Regions from separate parts of the Pandoraea morbifera genome, predicted to be linked through region 1. Evidence: predicted binding sites of a transcription regulator. Region 1 holds the regulator's gene; each other region holds the start of a gene.
What was found. The regulator sigma-54, encoded in region 1, starts transcription at its own class of promoters, with help from an activator protein. The targets are predictions, from matches to a motif close to TGGCANGNAANCTGCTTT.

Region 1 (5,515 bases):
CGTACTGGCTGGTGCAGCGCACGCTGCCCTCGGACGCCGATCGCGCACCGTACGTCAAGCAACACATCCCCGACTACTATGCCGACGACATGGTGATCTCCATGCTCTCGGCAAGCGGCATGACGCAATATCGCGTCAACGCCGATCACATGACGCACTTCGAGGACGACCAGACCACCGCGATGACGATGCCCGCCGTGCGCGCGTTCACCCCGGATCAGCCCGAAGTGACTGCCACCAGCAAGCGCGGCACGCTCAACGCCGACATGTCGGTGGTGGATCTGTACGACGACGCCGTGGTGGTGCGCCAGGCCGGCCCGCGCGACCCGGAAATGCGCGCACTCTCGGAACATTTCCAGGTGCTCGTGAACGAAGACATCGTCCGCACGGAAAAACCCGTCCAGCTGTACCGCGGGATGTCCGTGATGTATGGCGATGGCATGATTTTCAATAACATCTCGCGCGCCGTACAATTGCTCGGCAACGTGCACGGCACGATCCAGCCGGCGGAACTGGGCAACAAGTCCCCGGCACCGCCCGCCACGCCCGGCGCGCCATCCCAGACCAAACAGGGCCCCAAGACCCCATGATCGATCGCCGCAATCCGCGACCCGCTTCCCTTTCGCTGCGCGCCCTGCGCTCGCTGGCCGCCGCCTTCGCCGTGCTCGGCGCCCTGGCGTCGCCGCTCGCCCATGCCGAACGCGCCGACCGCGACAAGCCGCTCAACATCGAGTCGGATCACATGAGCTACGACGACCTCAAGCAGGTCAACATCTTCACGGGCAACGTGACGATGACCAAGGGGACCATCCTCCTCAAGGCCGATCGCGTCGAAGTGACTCAGGATCCCGAGGGCTACCAGTACGCCACCGCCTACTACAAGCCGGGCGGCCCCCTCGCCTACATGCGCCAGAAGCGCGACGGCCTCGACGAATATATCGACGGCTGGGGCCAGACGATCTACTACAACGGCAAGACGGAAGTCGCCACGCTCACCACGCAGGCCACGCTCAAGCGCCTGGCCGGCGGCACGCGCGTGCTCGACGAAATCCATGGCAGCGTGATCACTTACGACACGTACAACGAGGTCTATACCGCGAACAGCGGTGCCGATCAGGTCAACGCCAACAATCCGAACGGCCGCGTACGCGCCACGCTCGCGCCGCGCAATGCGACGGGCGCCGCACCCGCGACCGGCGGCCCGGGCAGCAAGCCGGCCGCAGCCCCCAAGGGCGATCTGCCGCCGCTGTCTCCCTCCAAAAGCATCGGGAATCCGCGTGAGTAATTCTGCCAACAACGCCTCGACCATCAACCCGGGCGCCGGGCCGTCAGGCAAGCCGAGCGCGCTGGTCGTGCGCTCGCTCAAGAAGCAATACGGCGCGCGCACCGTCGTGAAGGACGTGTCGCTGGACGTGAAAAGCGGCGAAGTCGTGGGATTGCTCGGCCCCAACGGCGCGGGCAAGACGACCTCGTTCTACATGATCGTGGGGCTCGTGCCCGCCGACGACGGCGAAATCCAGCTCGATGGCAACCTGATCAGCGAATTGCCGATTCACGAGCGCGCCCGCATGGGGGTCTCGTACCTGCCGCAGGAAGCGTCGGTGTTTCGCAAGCTTACGGTCGAGGACAATATTCGCGCCGTGCTCGAACTACAGGTCGACGCCCAGGGCAAGCCGCTCAAGCGCGACGAGATCGAGCGACGCATCGAAGCCCTGCTCGACGAGCTCCAGGTGAGCCATCTGCGCGAGAATCCGGCCATGTCGCTCTCCGGCGGCGAACGCCGCCGCGTGGAAATCGCCCGGGCGCTGGCAACGCAACCGCGCTTCATCCTGCTCGACGAGCCGTTTGCCGGCGTCGATCCGATCGCCGTGCTGGAAATCCAGCGAATCGTGCGTTTTCTGAAAGATCGGGGCATCGGTGTCCTGATCACCGACCATAACGTGCGGGAAACGCTCGGTATCTGCGATCACGCCTACATCATTAGCGAAGGCTCGGTGCTCGCCGCAGGCACCCCCGATCAGATCGTGGCCGACGAGAGCGTCCGGCGCGTGTATCTGGGCGAGAATTTCCGGATGTAAAGCAAATTTTTCGCATGTAAACCCTGCCACCGATAGGGCGCCGGGCCGGTTCCGCTGGCGTGACAAAGCCTCTACAATGAAGGCGAGACACGCTATGAAACCGACTCTTCAACTCCGCACCTCGCAGCACCTGACCCTCACGCCGCAGTTGCAGCAATCCATCCGGTTGTTGCAACTGTCGACGCTCGAACTTCAGCAGGAAGTCGAGCACGCCCTCACCCAGAACCCGATGCTCGAACGCGAGGACGACTGGCTCGCGGGCTCGGTACGTGTCGGCACGGACGGGTCGCTGCGCAACGAGCGCGGCACGTCGGCGAGCAGCGGCAGCGAAGGCCCCGAGTCGGCCAACGGCCATGACGAAACCCGCGAGCTCGACGGCCAGACCCGCTTCGACGACAGCAACCAGGACAGCGGCAGCGATTGGAGTCTTAACGATTTCGCCCGCTCGGGCAGCGCCTCAGACGACGACGACAACGCGCGTCCGCAGTTGCATGTCGATCACCCCAACCTTCGCGAACACCTGCTCGCGCAGTTGCGCCTGACCAAGGCCGGGCCGCGCGATCGCGCGCTCGTCGAATTCCTGATCGAATCGCTCGACGAAGACGGCTACCTCGGTACCATGCTCGACGAAATCCAGGCGGACATGCCGGAAGAGCTGGCGCTCGAGACCGAAGAGATCAACGCGGCGCTCGCGCTGCTGCAGAGCTTCGATCCGGCCGGTGTGGGCGCGCGTACGCCGTCCGAATGCCTGCGTCTGCAGTTGCAGCGCCTTCCGCCAAGCAGCGTGCGCACGCTCTCGCTACGCATCGTCTCGGATCACCTGGAACTGCTCGCCGCACGCGATTACACGCGTCTGCGTCGCCTGCTCGGCGTGAGCGAGGACAGTCTGCGCGCGGCGCATCACCTGATTCGCTCGCTCGACCCGTTCCCCGGCGCGGCCTATGGCTCGCCGCAGGCCGATTACGTGGTGCCCGACGTGCTGGTGCGCAAGCAGGGCAGCAACTGGATCGCCGAACTCAATCCCGAGGTCATGCCGCGACTGCGCATCAACGAGATGTACGCGCGAATTCTGCGAAACAACCGCAACGATCCGGGCACCGGCAATCTGCAGCAGCAGCTCCAGGAAGCCCGATGGCTGATCAAGAACATCCAGCAACGGTTCGACACGATCCTGCGTGTCGCGCAGGCGATCGTCGAGCGACAGAAGAACTTCTTCACGCATGGCGAAATCGGCATGCGGCCCTTGGTTTTACGCGAGATTGCTGATACGCTGGGTTTACATGAATCCACGATTTCACGGGTGACAACCAGTAAGTACATGCTCACTCCATTCGGGACTTTCGAGCTCAAGTACTTCTTTGGTTCGCACGTGGCCACGGAAGCGGGCGGCGCAGCGTCATCGACGGCCATCCGCGCACTCATCAAGCAACTCATAGGAGCAGAAGACCCGCAGAGCCCCCTTTCCGACAGCCGTATCGCGGAACTGCTGGCAGAGCAAGGGTTCGTGGTGGCGCGGCGCACTGTCGCGAAGTACCGCGAGGCCATGCGAATCCCCGCAGTCAACTTGCGCAAATCTTTGTAGTACGGTCCTGGTGCGCCATGTTGGCTCGCTGGGGCGTTACGCCGCAGTGCGACATTGCGTCACGCCAATGGCTCTCATCAGCCGGCGTCGCTCGTGACGCGGCCTGCACTTCGGCATTTCAGCAAGGAGAGCAGCTATGAATCTGAAGATCAGTGGACATCATCTCGAACTCACGCCGTCGCTGCGCGAATTCGTCGTCAACAAGCTCGAACGCGTGTTGAGGCACTTCGATCAGCTCATCGGCGCCGAGGTGATCCTCTCTGTCGACAAGACCAAGGAGAAGACCGGGCGCCAGATCGCCAGCATCACGGTGTATCTCAAGGGCAAGGAAATTTTCGTCGAGAAGTGTGACGAGAATATGTACGCTGCCATCGACAAGCTGATCGACATGCTCGACCGCAAGGTAATGCAATACAAGGACAAGGTTCAGGATCACGGCCGCGAGGCACTCAAGCACCAGCAACCTCCAGAGGCGGAACCGCTGCAATAAGTCCATCCGGGAGAGGTCGTCGCATTGACCGACACTGACGAGAAGCCGCACGGAACCTCACGCGCGAACCTACGTCTGTCATAAGTCTGGCATCACCCACCGCGGGGCCGTTGAACGGCCCCTTTTGTATGGTCCCGACGAGTTCCGCGCGTTGGCGCGGGCGCAGCGACGGGTGGTCTATAATGCGAGGTCAATCGGGGGTTGGAGGGCGACTACGCGTTCGCCCGTATTACAAGATGAATCGTTTAGTCAAACTCTTACCTGCGTCCAACATCCTGCTTGGACTGTCCGTCACCAGCAAGAAGCGCGTCTTCGAGCAAGCCGGGCTGCTCTTCGAGAGCAATGCCGGGCTCACGCGCGCGCTTGTCACCGACAATCTGTTTGCGCGCGAGCGTCTGGGCTCGACCGGGCTGGGGGAAGGCGTGGCGATTCCGCACGGCCGGATCAAGGGCCTGAAGCATCCGATGGCCGCCTTCGTGCGCCTGGCCGACCCGATTCCGTTCGAAGCCCCCGACGGCCAGCCCGTCTCCCTGCTCTTCTTCCTCCTGGTTCCGGAACAGGCAACCCAGCAGCATCTCGAGATTCTGTCCGAAATTGCCCAGTTGCTCTCCGATCGCTCGATGCGCGAGACATTGACCACGGCGCCCGACGCCGAAGTCATTCACGCCGCGCTCGCGAACTGGCAGCCCTGAGCCCGCAAGGGCTCGCCGATTTCCGCCGATATTCACGGGTATCGCCGCAAAGACAGACGAATTCCGTAGCTCCCACACCCAACCGAACGAGGCGACGCGGTGGAACTGACCGGCATCAACGCGCAGAGCATATTCGACGACAACGCGGCCACGCTGCGCCTGTCGTGGCTGACCGGCCATGAGGGATGGGAGCGCGGCTTCACGCCCGAAAGCGTGGCTACCGCGACCTCCAGCGCGGACCTCGTGGGTCACCTGAACCTCATTCACCCGAACCGGATCCAGGTGCTCGGCGAGGCCGAACTGCGCTATTACCAGCGCCTGACCGACGAGAACCGCAAACGCCACATGGGCGAAGTCATCGCCCTGGAACCGCCGTTCCTGGTCGTCGCTGACGGCCTCGAAGCGCCGCCCGACCTGGTGCTGCGCTGTACCCGTTCCTCGACCCCGCTGTTCACCACGCCAATGTCGACGGCAGCCGTCATCGACAGCCTGCGGCTGTATATTTCGCGCGTGTTCGCGCCGCGATGCACCATGCACGGCGTATTTATCGACATTTTGGGCATGGGCGTGCTGCTGACCGGCGACTCCGGCCTGGGCAAGAGCGAGCTCGGCCTGGAACTGATCAGCCGGGGTCACGGGCTGGTCGCCGACGATGCCGTCGATTTCGTGCGTC
Region 2 (5,515 bases), on a different contig from region 1:
GCCGCGTTTGCAGATCCAGCGGCATGTCGCCAATTTCGTCGAGAAACAGGGTGCCGCTCTCGGCTTGCTCAAAACGGCCGCGACGTGTCGCCTGCGCGCCCGTGAACGCACCGCGCTCGTGACCGAACAGTTCGGACTCCAGAAGATCTTTGGGAATCGCCGCCGTGTTGAGCGCGATGAACGGTCCGGACGCGCGCGGCGAATGCCGATGCAGCGCCCGCGCGACCAGTTCCTTGCCCGAGCCCGACTCGCCGGTGATCAGCACCGTTGCGCTCGAGTGCGACAAGCGCCCGATGGCACGAAACACGTCCTGCATCGCGCTCGCCTGACCGAGAATCTCGGGCTCTTCGGTGATGCGCTCATCATCGGTGGCTTCACGCAGACTTTCTTCGACCGCGCGAAGGATCAGCTCGACCGCGCGATCCACGTCGAACGGCTTGGCCAGGTACTCGAACGCCCCGCCCTGAAACGCGGCGACCGCGCTGTCGAGGTCCGAGAATGCGGTCATGATGATGACCGGCAGCCCCGGAAACCGCTGTTTGACCGTTTGCAGCAGTTCGAGCCCGGACCCGCCCGCCATGCGGATGTCCGAGACCAGCACCTGCGGCGAGTCGTGCTCAAGCGCTGCGCTCGCCTCGCGCGGGCCTGTAAAGCTGCGCACCGGCAAATTGGCGCGCGTGAGCGCCTTTTCCAGCACCCATCGAATCGATTGGTCGTCGTCTACTATCCAGATCGGCTTCATTGTTCACCGTGTAACGTCTATGCCCGGCCGCAGGTGCTACGGCCAACGGCGTGAGGGCCGAATCAGCCCAGGGGCAGCAGGATTCGAAAATCCGTCCGTCCGGGCCGGCTTTCGCATTCGATCAGACCGTCGTGACGCTGCACGAACGACTGCGCCAGCGTGAGTCCCAGACCGCTTCCTCCCTCGCGCCCGGAAACGAGCGGGTAGAAGATGCGATCGCGAATGTCGGCGGGAATGCCAGGCCCGTTGTCGATCACATGCAATTCCAATGCCAGCTTGTGCAGTCGCTTGGCAATCGTGATCTTTCGCGCCACGCGCGTGCGCAACACGATGCGTGCATCGCCGCGCGCGATCTGCTCGCGCAAGGCTTCCGCACCGTTGCGCACGATGTTGAGCAACGCCTGAATGAGTTGCTCCTTGTCACCACGAAAATCCGGCAGGCTCACGTCGTAATCCCGCTCGATCGACAGGCCCTGCGGGAACTCCGCGAGCACTACCGAGCGCACGCGCTCGCAGACCTCGTGAATGTTCACGTCGGTGGCGATGTACGGATGCCGGTGAGGTTCGAGCAGTCGGTCGACCAGCGTTTGCAACCGGTCGGACTCCTTGATAATGACCTGCGTGTACTCGCGCAACTCGCGCTGGTCCAGCTCGAATTCAAGCAACTGCGCCGCCCCGCGAATGCCGCCCAGGGGGTTCTTGATCTCATGCGCCAGATTGCGAATGAGCTGCTTGTTCATCAGCGCCTGATCGATGATGCGTTCTTCGCGCTCGTTTTTGAGCTTCTGCTCGTTCTCGATCAGCTCGACGATCACGAAATCGGGGGCCGACTCGGGAGCCGCGACGATCGCGTGTGTGTGCAAAGGCTCCTGCGCGGTGCGCTCGAGCACCAGATCGAGGCGTGTGGTCTGAAAGCGGTTGGCAATGAGGTCGACCATCGTCGACGCGAGCACCTCGCCATTCGTGAACACGTCGTTCCACGTCATCTGCGACAGCGAGCGGCGCGAGAGCGCGAGCAGGGCCTCGGCCGCCGGGTTCGCGAAGACCACGCGCAGCGAGTGCTTTTCAAGCACGAGCAGCACGGTGGGCAAGGCTTCGAGGCCGGGCAGGATGCCGGTGGCCAGGAGCTTTGCCTCCCACGGATCGACACTCGCGGGCAACACAGACGCCTGGCCAGGCACGGCGCCAACGCCGGGAGGCGCGTCTTCAGTGGCAGGCGCGTGTGGACTTGCAGTCTGCCCTTTCGCACCAGCGCGGACACTTTTCATCAAGGATCGGGGCGATAGGTTCATGATCCGCTACGCTGGAATTCGCCTTGCGGCGACGGATAAAAAAGGGGGACGGCCGCGGCCATCCCCCCTTGCATGTCGAGCATGACGGTCGGCCGCTGGCGTTCCGTCATGCCGGCGCATTCCCTGCGCAGCGATTCGATTACAGCGAGTAGTACAGTTCGAACTCGAGCGGGTGCGTGGTCATGGCCACTCGGCGCGCTTCGTCCGTCTTCAGTGCGATGTACGAATCGAGCATGCCGTCGGTGAACACGCCGCCGCGCGTAAGGAACTCGCGGTCTTCGTTCAGATACTCGAGGGCCTGTTCGAGGCTCGCGCACACGGTCGGGATCTTTGCATCCTCTTCCGGCGGCAGGTCGTACAGGTTCTTGTCGGCAGCCTCGCCCGGATGAATCTTGTTCTGCACGCCGTCCAGGCCGGCCATGAGCATGGCCGAGAATGCCAGGTACGGGTTGGCCATCGGATCCGGGAAGCGCGCTTCGATGCGGCGGCCCTTCGGGTTGGCAACGTACGGAATGCGGATCGAGGCCGAGCGGTTACGGGCCGAGTAGGCCAGCTTCACCGGCGCTTCGAAGTGCGGCACGAGACGCTTGTACGAGTTCGTCGACGGGTTCGTGATCGCGTTCAGGGCACGGGCGTGCTTGATGATGCCGCCAATGTAATACAGCGCGAACTCCGACAGACCGCCGTAGCCGTTACCGGCGAACAGGTTCTGGCCGTCCTTCCAGATCGACTGGTGGATGTGCATGCCCGAGCCGTTGTCGCCAACGATCGGCTTCGGCATGAACGTGGCCGTCTTGCCGTAGCTGTGCGCCACGTTGTGCACCACGTACTTCAGGATCTGCGTCCAGTCAGCGCGCTGAACCAGCGTCGAGAACTTCGTGCCGATTTCGTTCTGGCCCTGGCCTGCGACTTCGTGGTGGTGGACTTCCACGGGCACGCCGAGTTGCTCGAGCAACAGGCACATTTCCGAGCGCATGTCCTGGAACGTGTCGACCGGCGCGACCGGGAAGTAGCCGCCCTTCGTGCCCGGACGGTGGCCGGTGTTGCCGCCTTCGAAGTCTTGCGACGACGACCACGGGGCTTCTTCCGAGTTGATCTTCACGAACGTGCCCGACATGTCGGTCTTCCACTGGACCGAGTCGAAAATGAAGAATTCCGGCTCCGGACCGAAGAAGGCGGTGTCGCCCAGGCCCGTGCTCTTCAGATAGGCTTCGGCGCGCTTGGCGATCGAGCGCGGATCGCGGTCATAGCCCTTGCCGTCGGCCGGTTCGATCACGTCGCAGGTCAGCACCAGCGTGCTTTCTTCGTAGAACGGGTCGACGTACGCGGTGTTCGCGTCCGGCACCAGCAGCATGTCCGAGGCTTCGATGCCCTTCCAGCCTGCGATCGACGAACCGTCGAAAGCGTGGCCGCTCTCGAACTTGTCCGCGTCGAAGTGCGACACCGGCACCGAGACGTGTTGTTCCTTACCGCGCGTGTCGGTAAAGCGGAAGTCGACGAACTTGACGTCCTCTTCCTTAACCAGATTCATCACATCTGCCACAGATTTGCTCATGCTATCTCCCGAAAGATTCAATCTGGCGCTGCTGGCGCTCATCGCCCGCGTCGCCGCACCCTCTTAACGAACTCCGTGTTCGGATTCGCCTGTGTTAAGCAGGAAGCGTGCCAATGCTGCATCGACTCGCCTCGCATCATCCTCCCCCCCTGATTTCTAAGGAAATAATCGATTCTGGTGCGACCAGCGCCGAATTCCCGCTTGTGGACCGCGATTCTCCATTTCGGTGCGTCACGCCACAAAACATCCCCGATATGGTGCATTCTTGGATTATGCACCTTTTCGGTGCTGCCGTCGGTCACCGACGATCCGAAGTTGTGCAGCGACTCGCACCGTCCGGATGCGCGATACCGCGCCACGCCTTTGCACGTCCGCCTCACGCCCACCGCCGGGCGACATTTGTCCGATTCACGGAATGCGCACCTCCCGCAAAGTGCACGCTAGAATGAAGGACAACCTTCGACCAGCGAGATCACAGCAATATGACAAGCGCCAAAGCCATTCTCGAACAAGCCGAACAACGCCGTGCCACCGGACAACTCGCCTACGCCGGCGCGGTGACGCCCGAAGAAGCAATGGCGCTGCTCAATGCCGACGCGAACGTGCGTCTGATCGATGTGCGCACCCGCGCCGAACTCGACTGGGTGGGCCGCCCGCAAGTGCCGGACGGCCAGTACGCCAACGTCGAATGGGTGCGGTATCCGGGCGGCGTGCCCAACGAGCATTTTCTGGAGCAGTTGACGTCGCAGGCCCCTGACAAGCATGCACCGTTGCTGTTCCTGTGCCGCAGCGCCGCGCGCTCCAAGGCGGCTGCCAAGGTCGCGTATGAGGCCGGGTTCACGAAGTCGTTCGACATCCTTGAAGGCTTCGAGGGCGACAAGGACAGCGCCGGCCACCGCAAGCACGTCAGCGGCTGGTGCTTCCGCAATTTGCCCTGGATCGGCGCCTGAGACGCCCGAGTTACCGTAACAGCGACGGGCGACGGCACGCGCGGGTAATCGTCGGGGCCCCGTGAGCGCCCCCTTCCGAATCAAACGGATCGTCATCACCGCGAGGAGACACCGCGATGGACTGGACACATTTGCTGACTTTCGCCCTGGCCCTGTTCGTGGGCGCAGGCACGCCCGGGCCGGGCATCGCCGCGATCGTGGCGCGCGTGCTTGGACGCGGCACGCAAGGCGCGGTCGCCTTTTCCGCCGGTGTCGCGATCGGCGACGTCGTCTGGCTCACGCTGGCCGTGCTCGGTGTGGCCGCGTTGGCGCACACCTTCTCGGGCGTTTTCCTGGCGATCAAGTACGCGGGTGCCGCCTATCTCCTCTACCTCGCCTGGAAGATGTGGCACGCACCCGCCATCGCGCCCACCGAGCCGTTGAGCGCCGCGCCGCGAGAACAATCGTGGCGCCTGTTCCTTGGCGGCCTGTCGGTGACCATGGGCAATCCGAAGGTCGTGGTGTTTTACTTTGCCCTGCTGCCCAACCTGCTCGACTTGCAGCGCGTCACGGCACTCGGTTACCTCGAAGTCGTCGGCGTCACCCTCACGGTGCTCGCCATTGTGTTCGGCTCGTACATCGCGCTCGCCGCACGGGCGCGACGACTGCTCAGCTCCGCGCGCGCGGTGCGGCGCCTGAATCGCGCGACAGGCACGGTCATGGCAGGCGCCGCCGTCGCGATCGCCACGCGCTGACAACGCGTTGCGGTCGCACCGGGGACGCGTTGCAGAAGTCAGGCCTGCGGTTGCCGCAACCTCGATATTCCCATGCGCAGAGCAAAAGAACGCCACCGCCGAGGTGGCGTTCCTTTTTCGCATGGCGTCCGCCTGCATTATTGCGATTTACGTAATGATTCCTTGGCGCAATCGCTGTTTTTCTGCGATAGCCGAACCCCTATCCTGCTTTCAACGGCCACAGGCAATGCATACCGCACCGT
Region 3 (5,515 bases), on a different contig from region 1:
GGACCCCACGCCCTTCGAACAATGGCTTCGCGCGTCGAGCATGGGACGCGAGTAGAATCCGGCACGCAAGGGCACGGATTTGGCAGGCGACACACGCCTGCTCCCGCTGCCGGAGACAGGACATGTTCAAGAAGACAGCCGTCGCACTGACATTGGTGATCACCGCGGGTTGGGCCTATGCCGAGCGCATCGGCGACGTCAGCACCGCATTCAAGTTTCTGGGACCGGATCACAAGATCGTCGTGGATGCCTACGACGATCCGAAGGTCCGAGGCGTCACCTGCTACGTCTCGCGCGCGAAGACGGGCGGCCTGAAAGGCATGGTCGGCCTCGCGGAGGACAAGGCGGAAGCGTCGATTGCGTGCCGCCCGGTGGGACCGATCTCGTTCACCGGCCCGTTGCCGAAGGAAGAGGAAGTCTTCTCCGAGGGCATGTCGCCGCTGTTCAAGCGACTGCGCATCGTGCGCATGGTCGACAGGGCGCGCAATACGCTTGTCTATCTCACCTATTCCGACAAGCTCATCGACGGCTCGCCGCAAAACAGCGTGACCGCCGTGCCCGTGGATCGTGCAACGCCGATTCCGTCGAAGTAAGTCTGCAACGGATCGTCACCCGTCGCGACGATCCGGAGCACTCACCCCCGCAACAGGCCGAAGCGTCGGAGCTTGCGGTACAGCGTGTTGCGGCTCACGCCGAGCTTGCGCGCTGCGGCGCTGACCTGACCGTGACAGGCGTCGAGCGTGGCGCGCAGCGCCTGACGCTCCGCGGCTTCCAGCGGTGCCTCCGTCGGCCCCTCCGGCGCGCCGCCGGTCGCCATCGACCCGCGCGATTCGCGCAACGCTTCGGGCAAGTCGTCGACCGTGATCGCGCCCTGCTCGCTGAGCGCGACGAGCGTGCGAATGACGCTGCGCATCTGGCGCACGTTACCGGGCCACGCATAGGTGCACAGGCGCTCCAGCGCCTCGTCCGTGAGCGCGATGCGGCCTTGGGCGTCCGTTTGCGAGAGTAGCTGGAAGATCAGGTCACGCTTGTCTTCGCGCTCTCGCAGCGGCGGCACGCTGACCTCGAGACCGCTCAGGCGATAGAACAGGTCCTCGCGAAACTCCCGCGCGGCAATCCGCTCGGACAGGTCGCGATGCGTGGCGCTGAGCACGCGAATATCGAGCGCCACGGGCTCGCCGCCCCCAAGCGGCGACACCATGCGCTCCTCGAGCACGCGCAGCAGGCGCGTTTGCATCGCAAACGGCATGTCGCCGATCTCGTCGAGAAACAACGTGCCTCCGTTCGCCTGCCAAAGCTTGCCGTTCATCCCTTCCTTGCGGGCGCCCGTGAAGCTGCCGCCGACGTAGCCGAACAGCTCACTCTCGATCAGCGACTCGGGGATCGCCGCGCAGTTCAATGCGATGAACGGACCGCTGGCCCGCGCACTGGCGGCGTGCACCGCGCGCGCGAACACTTCCTTGCCGCTCCCGGTCTCGCCGCGGATGAGCACGGGGACGTCGTGGGCGAAGACACGGCAGGCCCGCGAGAACGCCTGTGCGAGCCTGGCATCGGCGAATGGCTTGACACGCTCGTCATGCAGCCGCGTGGACGCGCGTGGCGCACGTACCGAGCGCAGCGGCGCGCGCACCATCGCGAGCAGCGCCTCGCCGGTATGCGTGCGAATGGGCCAGCAGGTGCCGGGGGTCGGATGTGCCTGCGCGAACAGCGCGTCGAGCGGCTGCGCGAACCACCGGTCCACGCGAGTGCCGACGATGGCCTCTCGCGTCGTGGCGAGCCGGTTCAGCGCGCTCTGGTTGACGGCAAGCACCTGCCCAGCGTCGTCGAACGCGACCAGTGCCTGCGCAAAACCGCCAAGATGATCCGCCTGCTCCTGGAGTTGCAGGAGCCACTCATCGCGATAGTGCTGGAAGAAATACTCGCTCTCCACGACCTTGGCGGACAGGTTGACGAGGGCGAGCGTATGAAACTGGCTTTGGCGAGTGAGGTCGGCACGCGTCGAGGAAACATCGATCACCGCGAGCAGATCGCCGTGTGGCGCGAAGACGGGACTTGCCGTGCAGGTAAGCGGCGTATGCAGCGCACGGAAATGATCTTGCCGGCAGATGATGACGGGAGTGCGCTCGACCGCACACGTGCCGATGCCGTTGGTGCCTTCGCATGATTCGCTCCAGTCCGCGCCGGGCCACAGTCCGGCGCGATGAAAGTCGTCGCGCGTGCCGTCGTGGAGCCGCGAATCGACGATGACGCCGTCGGGCGCGGTCAGCAACACGGCCTGGTGCGGATTCATCAACTGTCGCTGCAAGCGTTCGAGCACCGGCATCGACACGCAGCGCAACTGCTCCATCGCGTTGCGTCGCTCGCGCAATTCCGACGACGCCAGCACGCGCGGCGCCATGCGCGCGCCCGGATCGAGCGCATGCGCGTCGAGGCAGCGGCGCCACGAGCTGGCGATGTTCGGGTCGGTCTCGGCGGTGCCCGGCGCCGGGCGCCCTTGCGCAACGCTCAGCACACGGCGCGCGTGTGCCGACTCGGTATTGACTGGCATTGGTCGTCTCCCCCTGCCGGATGATCTGCGGATCTCGTGTTCGTCCCTGAAGCATGTCGCATGCCGGGGGGGTTTGCAATGCGCTATGTCAATCGACGGGCAAAGGGCGATTGCCTGTCACGACGGTGAGACACCCCCGTCATCGCATGGCACAGATGTGTCACGGAATCGGCACACCCGGCGCCGGGCAGCGTACCGGCCATGCCCGTGGCGCCTGGCGCGCGCCGGGGTGGCCCGCGAATTGCTTGGGGGTGTGGCGTGGCCGCCGCGCCACCGACACGACAATATCCGGAGACACGACATGCGATACGCCCCACCCGGCACACCCGGTGCCCTGCTGTCCCTGCAACCGCGTTACGAGAACTACATTGGCGGCAAGTTCGTGCCGCCCGTGGAGGGACGATACTTCACCAACACGTCGCCGGTCACAGGCGGGGTGATCGGCGAGTTTCCCCGCTCCGGCGGTGCCGACATCGAGCTGGCCCTCGATGCGGCCCACGCCGCGGCGCCGCAATGGGGAAAGACCTCGGTGCAGGCGCGCTCGCGCATTCTGCTGCAAATCGCCGACCGGCTCGAGAGCCAGTTGGAGCGCTTCGCCGTGGCCGAGACGTGGGACAACGGCAAGCCCGTGCGCGAGACGCTCGCCGCCGACCTGCCACTCGCCATCGATCACTTCCGCTACTTCGCGGGCTGCATCCGCGCGCAGGAGGGCACGGCGGCCGAGATCGATGCCCACACGGCGGCCTACCACTTCCATGAGCCGCTTGGTGTCGTGGGTCAGATCATTCCGTGGAATTTTCCGTTGCTGATGGCGGCATGGAAACTTGCGCCCGCGCTGGCGGCGGGCAACTGCGTGGTGCTCAAGCCTGCGGAGCAGACGCCGCTCACGATCACGCTGTTTGCCGAGCTCGTGGGCGATCTGCTCCCGCCGGGGGTGCTCAACATCGTGCAGGGCTTTGGCAAGGAGGCGGGTGAAGCGCTGGCGACAAGCCGGCGCATCGCCAAGATCGCCTTCACGGGCTCGACCCCCATCGGCGGACAGATTCTCGCGCGTGCGGCCGCCAATCTGATTCCGAGCACGGTCGAGCTGGGTGGCAAGTCGCCGAACATCTTCTTCGACGACATCATGCGCGGCGAACCCGAATTCGTCGAAAAGGCGGCGGAGGGGCTGGTGCTCGGCTTCCTGAACCAGGGTGAGGTATGCACATGCCCGTCGCGAGCGCTCGTGCAGGAGTCGATCTACGAGCCGTTCATGGAAGTGGTCATGGCGCGTGTGTCGCGCATCAAGCGCGGCGATCCGCTCGACACGGAGACCGCGGTGGGTGCGCAGGCGTCGCAGCAGCAGTTCGACAAGATCCTCACGTATCTCGACCTCGCCCGCAAGGAGGGTGCCACGATACTCACCGGCGGCGGCATCGAGAGGCTCGATGGGCCGCTCGCCTCGGGCTTCTACATCCAGCCCACGCTGCTCAAGGGCGATAACCGCATGCGCGTGTTCCAGGAAGAGATCTTCGGGCCGGTGGTAGGCGTGACGACCTTCAAGGACGAAGCGGAGGCACTCGCAATTGCGAACGATACCGAGTTCGGCCTTGGCGCCGGGGTCTGGACACGCGACATCAATCGCGCCTATCGGATGGGGCGTGCGATTCAGGCCGGGCGCGTGTGGACCAACTGCTATCACCTCTATCCCGCGCACGCGGCGTTCGGCGGCTACAAGAAGTCGGGGATCGGGCGCGAGACCCACAAGATGATGCTCGACCACTACCAGCAAACGAAGAATCTGCTGGTGAGCTACGACGTCAACCCGCTCGGGTTCTTTTGAGCGTTCGCTCTATTCCTTGTCCGGTTTGCAGCAGATCAAGGACGCATCGCGCCGAGGGTGCGATGCTGTCCTCAGTGCTTGCAAGCGTTGATTCTGGACACCGCCGGCGCGTCCGGTCGGCATCGACGATGCCGTCGGCCGCGCGCGCGTTGTGCCCCTCACAGAGCAGATCAGGAGCATCACCATGAGCACGACCTTTTTCATTCCCGCCGTCAATATGATGGGTGTGGGTAGTCTCGACGAGGCGATTGCCGCCTTGCGTCAATATCAGTTCCGCCGCGCGTTGATCGTGACCGACGCGGGCCTTGCCAAGGCCGGCGTCGCCGACAAGGTGGCCGGGATGCTGGCTCGCGAGGACATTCAGTCGGTGGTATTCGACGGTGCCAAGCCGAACCCCACGGTCGGCAACGTGGAAGCCGGGTTGGCGATGTTGCGCGAGCGTCAGTGCGATTTCGTCATCTCGCTCGGCGGCGGCTCGCCGCACGACTGCGCGAAAGGCATTGCATTGTGCGCGACCAATGGCGGGCACATTGCGGACTACGAAGGCGTTGACCAATCGAAGAAGCCGCAGCTGCCGCTCGTCGCGATCAACACAACGGCAGGCACGGCGAGCGAAATGACGCGCTTTTGCATCATCACGGACGAGAAGCGCCACGTGAAGATGGCGATCGTGGACCGGAACGTGACCCCGTTGCTGTCGGTCAACGACCCGGCCCTGATGGTGGCGATGCCCCAGGGGCTGACCGCCGCCACGGGCATGGACGCACTCACGCACGCCACCGAGGCCTACGTGTCGACGGCCGCTACGCCGATTACCGACGCGTGCGCGCTCAAGGCGGTAACGCTGATCTCGCAGAACCTGCGGCGCGCCGTATCGCACGGCGACGACATGGCGGCACGCGAGAACATGGCGTATGCGCAATTCCTGGCGGGGATGGCCTTCAACAATGCGTCGCTCGGTTACGTGCACGCGATGGCGCACCAGCTCGGCGGCTTCTACGACTTGCCGCACGGCGTGTGCAACGCGGTGCTGCTGCCGCACGTCGAGGAGTTCAATGCAAGTGTGAGTGCCGCACGCCTGAGGGACATTGCGCAGGCGATGGGCGAGAAGGTCGACGGACTGAGCGCCGAGGAAGGCGCGAAGG
Region 4 (5,515 bases), on a different contig from region 1:
GGGCATGACGGAAAACGGGGCGGTCACGCTCACGCGCCTGGAGGATGACGACACGCGGGCGTCGACCACGGACGGCTGCCCGCTGCCGGGCGTGGAACTGCGTGTGGTCGATGCACAGGGGCGGGAGTTGCCGCAGGGCGAGACCGGACGTTTGCTGGTGCGTTCGTGTTCGAACTTCGGCGGGTATCTGAAACGCCCGCAGTGGAACGGCACCGACGCCGAGGGCTGGTTCGACACCGGTGACATGGCATGGCTCGATCCCACCGGCTACGTGCGCATCGCGGGGCGCAGCAAGGACGTGATCATCCGGGGCGGCGAGAACATTCCGGTCGTCGAGATCGAGGCGCTGCTCTACCGGCACCCGGCGGTGGCGACGGTGGCCATCGTCGCCTATCCGGACGAGCGCCTCGGCGAGCGCGCGTGCGCAGTGGTGGTGCCGCGCCCGGGGCAGTCGATCGACTTGCCGGCGATCACCGATTTCCTGGCGTCGCACAAGGTCGCGCGACAATACTGGCCCGAACGGATCGAAGTGCGCGACACGCTGCCGACGACGCCCACGGGTAAGATACAGAAATTCAAATTGCGCGAGATGCTGCACACGGGCGCGTGAGGACGCGTGAGGACGCGTGAGGACGCGCGCGGGCGCAGGCGCTGCATTCTTCAAGGATCGAAGGTCGATGACATCGAAAGGACTGGATAGCGAATCGTTCGAGCTGCTGCTCGCCGCCGTGCAACGTTTCATTCGGGAGCGGCTGGTGCCGGCCGAGAACGATGTGGAGGAGCGCGACGAAGTGCCCGCCGCGATCGTCGACGAAATGAAGGCGATGGGCCTTTTCGGCCTGTCGATCCCGGAGGAATTCGGTGGCATTGGCCTGTCGATGGCGCAGGAGGTGCGCGTGGCCTACGAATTCGGGCAGACGTCGCTGGCGTTTCGCTCGGTCTTCGGCACCAACGTGGGCATCGGTTCGCAGGGCATTCTGATGGACGGCACCGATGCGCAAAAGCATGAGCTGCTGCCTCGCGTGGCCAGCGGCGAGCTGATCATGTCATTCGCGTTGACCGAGCCGGATGCCGGTTCCGATCCGGCCGCGCTCAAGACGCGCGCCGTGCTCGATGGCGACACCTATGTGATCGATGGCGTGAAGCGCTTCATCACCAATGCGCCCCGCGCCGGAGCGTTCACGCTCATGGCCCGCACCGGCGGCGAGGGCGCGGGCGGCATCTCGGCGTTCATCGTGCCGGCCGACACGCCAGGGCTCTCGCTGGGCAGGCCCGACAAGAAGATGGGACAGCGCGGCACGAAGACCTGCGATGTGGTGCTGCAGGGCGCGCGCGTGCCCGCGACGAACATCATCGGGGGCGAGGCGGGCAAGGGATTCAAGACGGCCATGAAGGTGCTCGACCGGGGCCGTCTGCACGTGGCGGCGCTCGCCTGCGGCATGGCGCAGCGCATTCTTGACGAATCGGTCGCGTATGCGCGCGAGCGCAAGCAGTTCGGCCAGCGCATCGGCGATTTCCAGTTGGTGCAGGCAATGCTCGCCGACAGCCAGGCCGAGTTGTATGCCGGTTGGTCGATGGTGCAGGACTGTGCCCTGCGATACGACGCCAAACCCGCAGGCATGCGCGACGCCGACGTCAGCACGCGGGCGTCGTGCGCCAAGCTCTTCTGCACGGAAATGGTGGGGCGCGTGGCCGACCGGGGCGTGCAGGTCCACGGCGGCGCGGGCTACATCAACGAGTACAAGGTCGAGCGCTTCTATCGCGACGTACGTTTGCTGCGTCTTTACGAAGGCACGACGCAGATTCAGCAGTTGATCATCGGTCGCGCCCTGATGCAGGACGACTGATCGGCCCCCCCGCCCCTGTGCCGAACGGCGGCGCGCGCCTGCCTCATCGTGGTGCGCGTACGCCGGGCTCCGCAGCGCGTTGCACTGCTGCGGTGCAGCAGATTTCGCACGCCTTTCGGGTATTTCCCATAGACAATTCTCCTGTTCTGCCTTGTCCTGCAACGCGCTACGTGGGATCGGTCATCGCCTGGCACGCTTGTTGCGTTAGCGTCTAGGCCAGCGGCAAAGGCGTCGCAGGCAACGAATTCCGGTGCGACGTCAGGCGGGTCAGCTTGCGACGCACCCACAGGACAACGGCGTCCCTCCGTGCTGCGGCACGGTCGGACGCCGTTTTGTTTTTCGGGCGCTGCAAGCGCAGCAACAGGAGAAGACAGCATGCGCAAACCTCGTCTGGTCGTCATCGGCAACGGCATGGCCGGCATTCGTACGCTCGAGGAACTGCTCGAGATCGCACCGAACCAGTACGACATCACGGTGTTCGGCGCCGAGCCCCATCCGAATTACAACCGCATCCTGCTCTCGCCCGTGCTTGCGGGCGAGCAGTCGTTTGCCGACATCGTGCTTAATCCGCTCGACTGGTATGCGCAAAAGGGCATTACGCTGCATCTGGGCAAGGAGGTCACGCAGATCGACCGCCCGCGGCGCGTGGTGCGCTGCGCGGACGGCACCGAAGCCCCTTACGACCGACTGCTGATCGCGACCGGCTCCAGCCCGTTCATCCTGCCGGTGCCGGGCAAGGATCTGGCGGGCGTGATCAGCTATCGCGATATTCGCGACACGGAGACCATGATCGAGACCGCGCGCGTGAAGCGCCATGCGGTCGTGATCGGCGGCGGCCTGCTCGGCCTCGAGGCGGCCAACGGCCTGAAGTTGCGCGGCATGGACGTGACGGTCGTGCATCTGGCCGACACACTGCTCGAGCGCCAGCTCGACACCACGGCGGGCAAGCTGTTGCAGCAATCGCTCGAAGCCCGGGGCCTCGCGTTCCGGCTCTCGCACCAGACATCGGCCATTCTCGGTGACGACAACGGCCGCGTGCGTGCCGTGCAATTCGCGAACGGCGACGAAATCCCGGCCGATCTCGTGGTGATGGCCGCCGGCATCCGACCGAATACCTCGCTGGCCGAAGCGGCAGGGCTTTACTGCTCGCGCGGCATTGTCGTGTCCGACACGCTGCAAACCTACGATCCGCGCATCTACGCCGTGGGCGAATGCGTGAGCCACCGAGGCGTGGCGTATGGTCTCGTCGCGCCGTTGTTCGAACAGGCCAAGGTGTGCGCGAATCACCTCGCGCTCATGGGCATCGGCAGCTATCGCGGCTCGGTGATGTCGACCAAGCTCAAGGTCACCGGCATCGATCTGTTCTCGGCGGGCGACTTCCTGGGCGGCGAAGGCACGGAGGAGATCGTGCTCTCGGACCCGGCGAGCGGCGTGTACAAAAAGCTCGTGATCCGCGACGACAAGCTGGTGGGGGCATGCCTGTATGGCGACACCGCCGACGGCGCCTGGTACTTCAAGCTGCTGCGCGAAGGCCGCGCGCTGGGCGAGTTGCGCGAGCGCATCATGTTCGGCGAATCGAGCGTGGGCGACGTCGGTACGCAGGGACAGAATCGCGCGTCGGCCATGGCGGACACCGACGAGGTCTGCGGCTGCAATGGCGTGTGCAAGGGCACCATCGTCAAGGCCATCACCGAGAAGGGGCTCTTCACGCTCGACGAAGTGAAGAAGCACACCAAGGCGGCCAGTTCGTGCGGCTCTTGCGCCGGGCTGTGCGAGCAGATCCTGATGAGCACGCTGGGGTCGACCTACGATGCGGCGCCCAAGGAGAAGGCCGTGTGCGGCTGCACGGACCTCTCGCATGCCGACGTGCGCCGCGCCGTGCGCGAGCACCGGCTCACCACGCATCGCGCCGCCTTCGATTTTCTCGAATGGCGCACGCCGAACGGGTGCGCCACATGCCGCCCGGCACTGAACTATTACATGCTGAGTACGTGGCCGAAGGAGGCCGTCGACGATCCGCAAAGCCGTTTCGTGAACGAGCGCGTGCACGCCAATATCCAGAAGGACAACACCTTCTCGGTCGTGCCGCAGATGAAGGGTGGCGTGACGAACCCCGGCGAGCTGCGTCGCATTGCCGACGTGGCGGACAAGTACCGGATTCCGATGGTCAAGGTCACCGGCGGCCAGCGCATCGATCTGCTCGGCGTGAAGAAGGAAGACCTCGTCAATGTCTGGCGCGATCTTGGCATGCCGTCGGGGCACGCCTACGGCAAGTCGATCCGCACGGTGAAGACGTGCGTGGGCAGCGAGTTCTGCCGCTTCGGCACGCAGAACAGCACGCAGATGGGGATCGATCTGGAGACGATGCTCGCGAACATGTGGTCGCCCCACAAGGTGAAGCTGGCGGTATCGGGCTGTCCGCGCAACTGCGCCGAGGCGGGCATCAAGGATGTGGGCGTGATTGCCGTCGATTCGGGATGGGAACTCTACGTGGGCGGCAACGGCGGTATCAAGACCGAAGTCGCGCAATTCCTCGTCAAGGTGAAGACGGCCGAGGAGGTCAAGGAGTACACCGGAGCGTTCCTCCAGCTCTACCGCGAGGAGGCGTATTACCTCGACCGCACCGTGCACTACCTCGCGCGCGTTGGACTCGACTACGTGAAGCAACGCGTGGTGAACGATGCGGCCAACCGCCGTGCACTCTACGAGCGCTTGCTGTTCGCGCTCGACGGTCTGCCCGATCCTTGGAAGGCCCGCATCGACGGTGCGCAGGCTAACGAATATCGACCGCTCGCGGCGCAGGGCGCGCGATCGGAAACCGAACCGGCGACGGTCTGAGGAGACTTCCATGACGCAATCCCGAACGATCTGGCTGCATGTGTGCGACATGGGCGCGATTCCGCGCCTCGGTACGCGGGTGCTCTCGCACGAGAGCGGCGATATCGCCCTGTTTCGCACCGAGAGCGACAAGGTGTTCGCACTGCGCGACCGTTGTCCGCACAAGGGCGGGGCGCTCTCCCAGGGCATCGTGCACGGCGAGAAGGTGACGTGCCCGTTGCATGCCTGGAACATCGATCTGACCACCGGAGAAGCCTGCGCCCCCGACGTGGGCTGCGCACAGCGCTTTGCCGTGCGCGTCGAGGCGGGCGAAGTGTATGTGTCGCTCGACGCGCAGGCCGGCGGGGCCGCCGAAGCAACGGCGCTTGCCGCCGTCGTCTGAAGCCGCTGTCCCTGTTCGCGCCGTCTGCGCGCTCGTCGCACGAATTCCGGAGTCCTCATGACAACCCTCACGCAAACCACCTGCTGCTATTGCGGCGTCGGTTGCGGCATGCTCGTCGAGAGCGATGGTGCGCGCATCGTCGGGGTGCGGGGCGACCCCTCGCATCCGGCCAATCACGGACGGCTGTGCAGTAAGGGCATGACCTTGCCGCTCACCGCCAGTTCGCTCGCCGGGCGCGTGCTCACGCCGGAGTTGCGCGCGACGCGCGACGCCGCTCGCGCGCCCACCTCGTGGGACGACGCGCTGGCGACCGTGGCGTCGCGCTTCGCCGACGTCATTCGTCGTCACGGTCCGCACGCCGTGGCGTTCTATGTCTCGGGCCAGTTGCTCACCGAGGATTACTACGTCTTCAACAAACTGGCCAAGGGGCTGGTGCGTACCAACAACA

Region 2: a site for sigma-54 is predicted at 3,685-3,702, ahead of glnA (type I glutamate--ammonia ligase). Genes of this name have one in related genera too.
Region 3: a site for sigma-54 is predicted at 2,779-2,796, ahead of exaC (acetaldehyde dehydrogenase ExaC). Genes of this name have one in related genera too.
Region 4: a site for sigma-54 is predicted at 2,036-2,053, ahead of nirB (nitrite reductase large subunit NirB). Genes of this name have one in related genera too.

What each region holds. Positions count from the first base shown of each region.
Region 1 is NZ_CABPSD010000002.1:417,988-423,502, forward strand. Features, by position in the region: gene lptC (LPS export ABC transporter periplasmic protein LptC) at 1-590, shown strand, start outside; gene lptA (lipopolysaccharide transport periplasmic protein LptA) at 587-1,285, shown strand; gene lptB (LPS export ABC transporter ATP-binding protein) at 1,308-2,078, shown strand; gene PMO31116_RS05325 (RNA polymerase factor sigma-54) at 2,173-3,660, shown strand; gene hpf (ribosome hibernation-promoting factor, HPF/YfiA family) at 3,797-4,150, shown strand; gene ptsN (PTS IIA-like nitrogen regulatory protein PtsN) at 4,387-4,842, shown strand; gene hprK (HPr(Ser) kinase/phosphatase) at 4,942-5,515, shown strand, end outside.
Region 2 is NZ_CABPSD010000010.1:1,548-7,062, reverse strand. Features, by position in the region: gene ntrC (nitrogen regulation protein NR(I)) at 1-742, opposite strand, end outside; partial or broken gene glnL (nitrogen regulation protein NR(II)) at 805-1,857, opposite strand; gene glnA (type I glutamate--ammonia ligase) at 2,174-3,589, opposite strand; gene PMO31116_RS16440 (rhodanese-like domain-containing protein) at 4,072-4,539, shown strand; gene PMO31116_RS16435 (LysE family translocator) at 4,656-5,273, shown strand.
Region 3 is NZ_CABPSD010000014.1:93,044-98,558, forward strand. Features, by position in the region: gene PMO31116_RS19790 (UvrD-helicase domain-containing protein) at 1-55, shown strand, start outside; gene PMO31116_RS19795 (CreA family protein) at 123-593, shown strand; gene PMO31116_RS19800 (sigma-54-dependent Fis family transcriptional regulator) at 635-2,548, opposite strand; gene exaC (acetaldehyde dehydrogenase ExaC) at 2,850-4,370, shown strand; gene yiaY (L-threonine dehydrogenase) at 4,555-5,515, shown strand, end outside.
Region 4 is NZ_CABPSD010000018.1:22,392-27,906, reverse strand. Features, by position in the region: gene aliA (cyclohexanecarboxylate-CoA ligase) at 1-610, shown strand, start outside; gene PMO31116_RS21280 (acyl-CoA dehydrogenase family protein) at 678-1,847, shown strand; gene nirB (nitrite reductase large subunit NirB) at 2,223-4,685, shown strand; gene nirD (nitrite reductase small subunit NirD) at 4,696-5,067, shown strand; gene PMO31116_RS21265 (nitrate reductase) at 5,125-5,515, shown strand, end outside.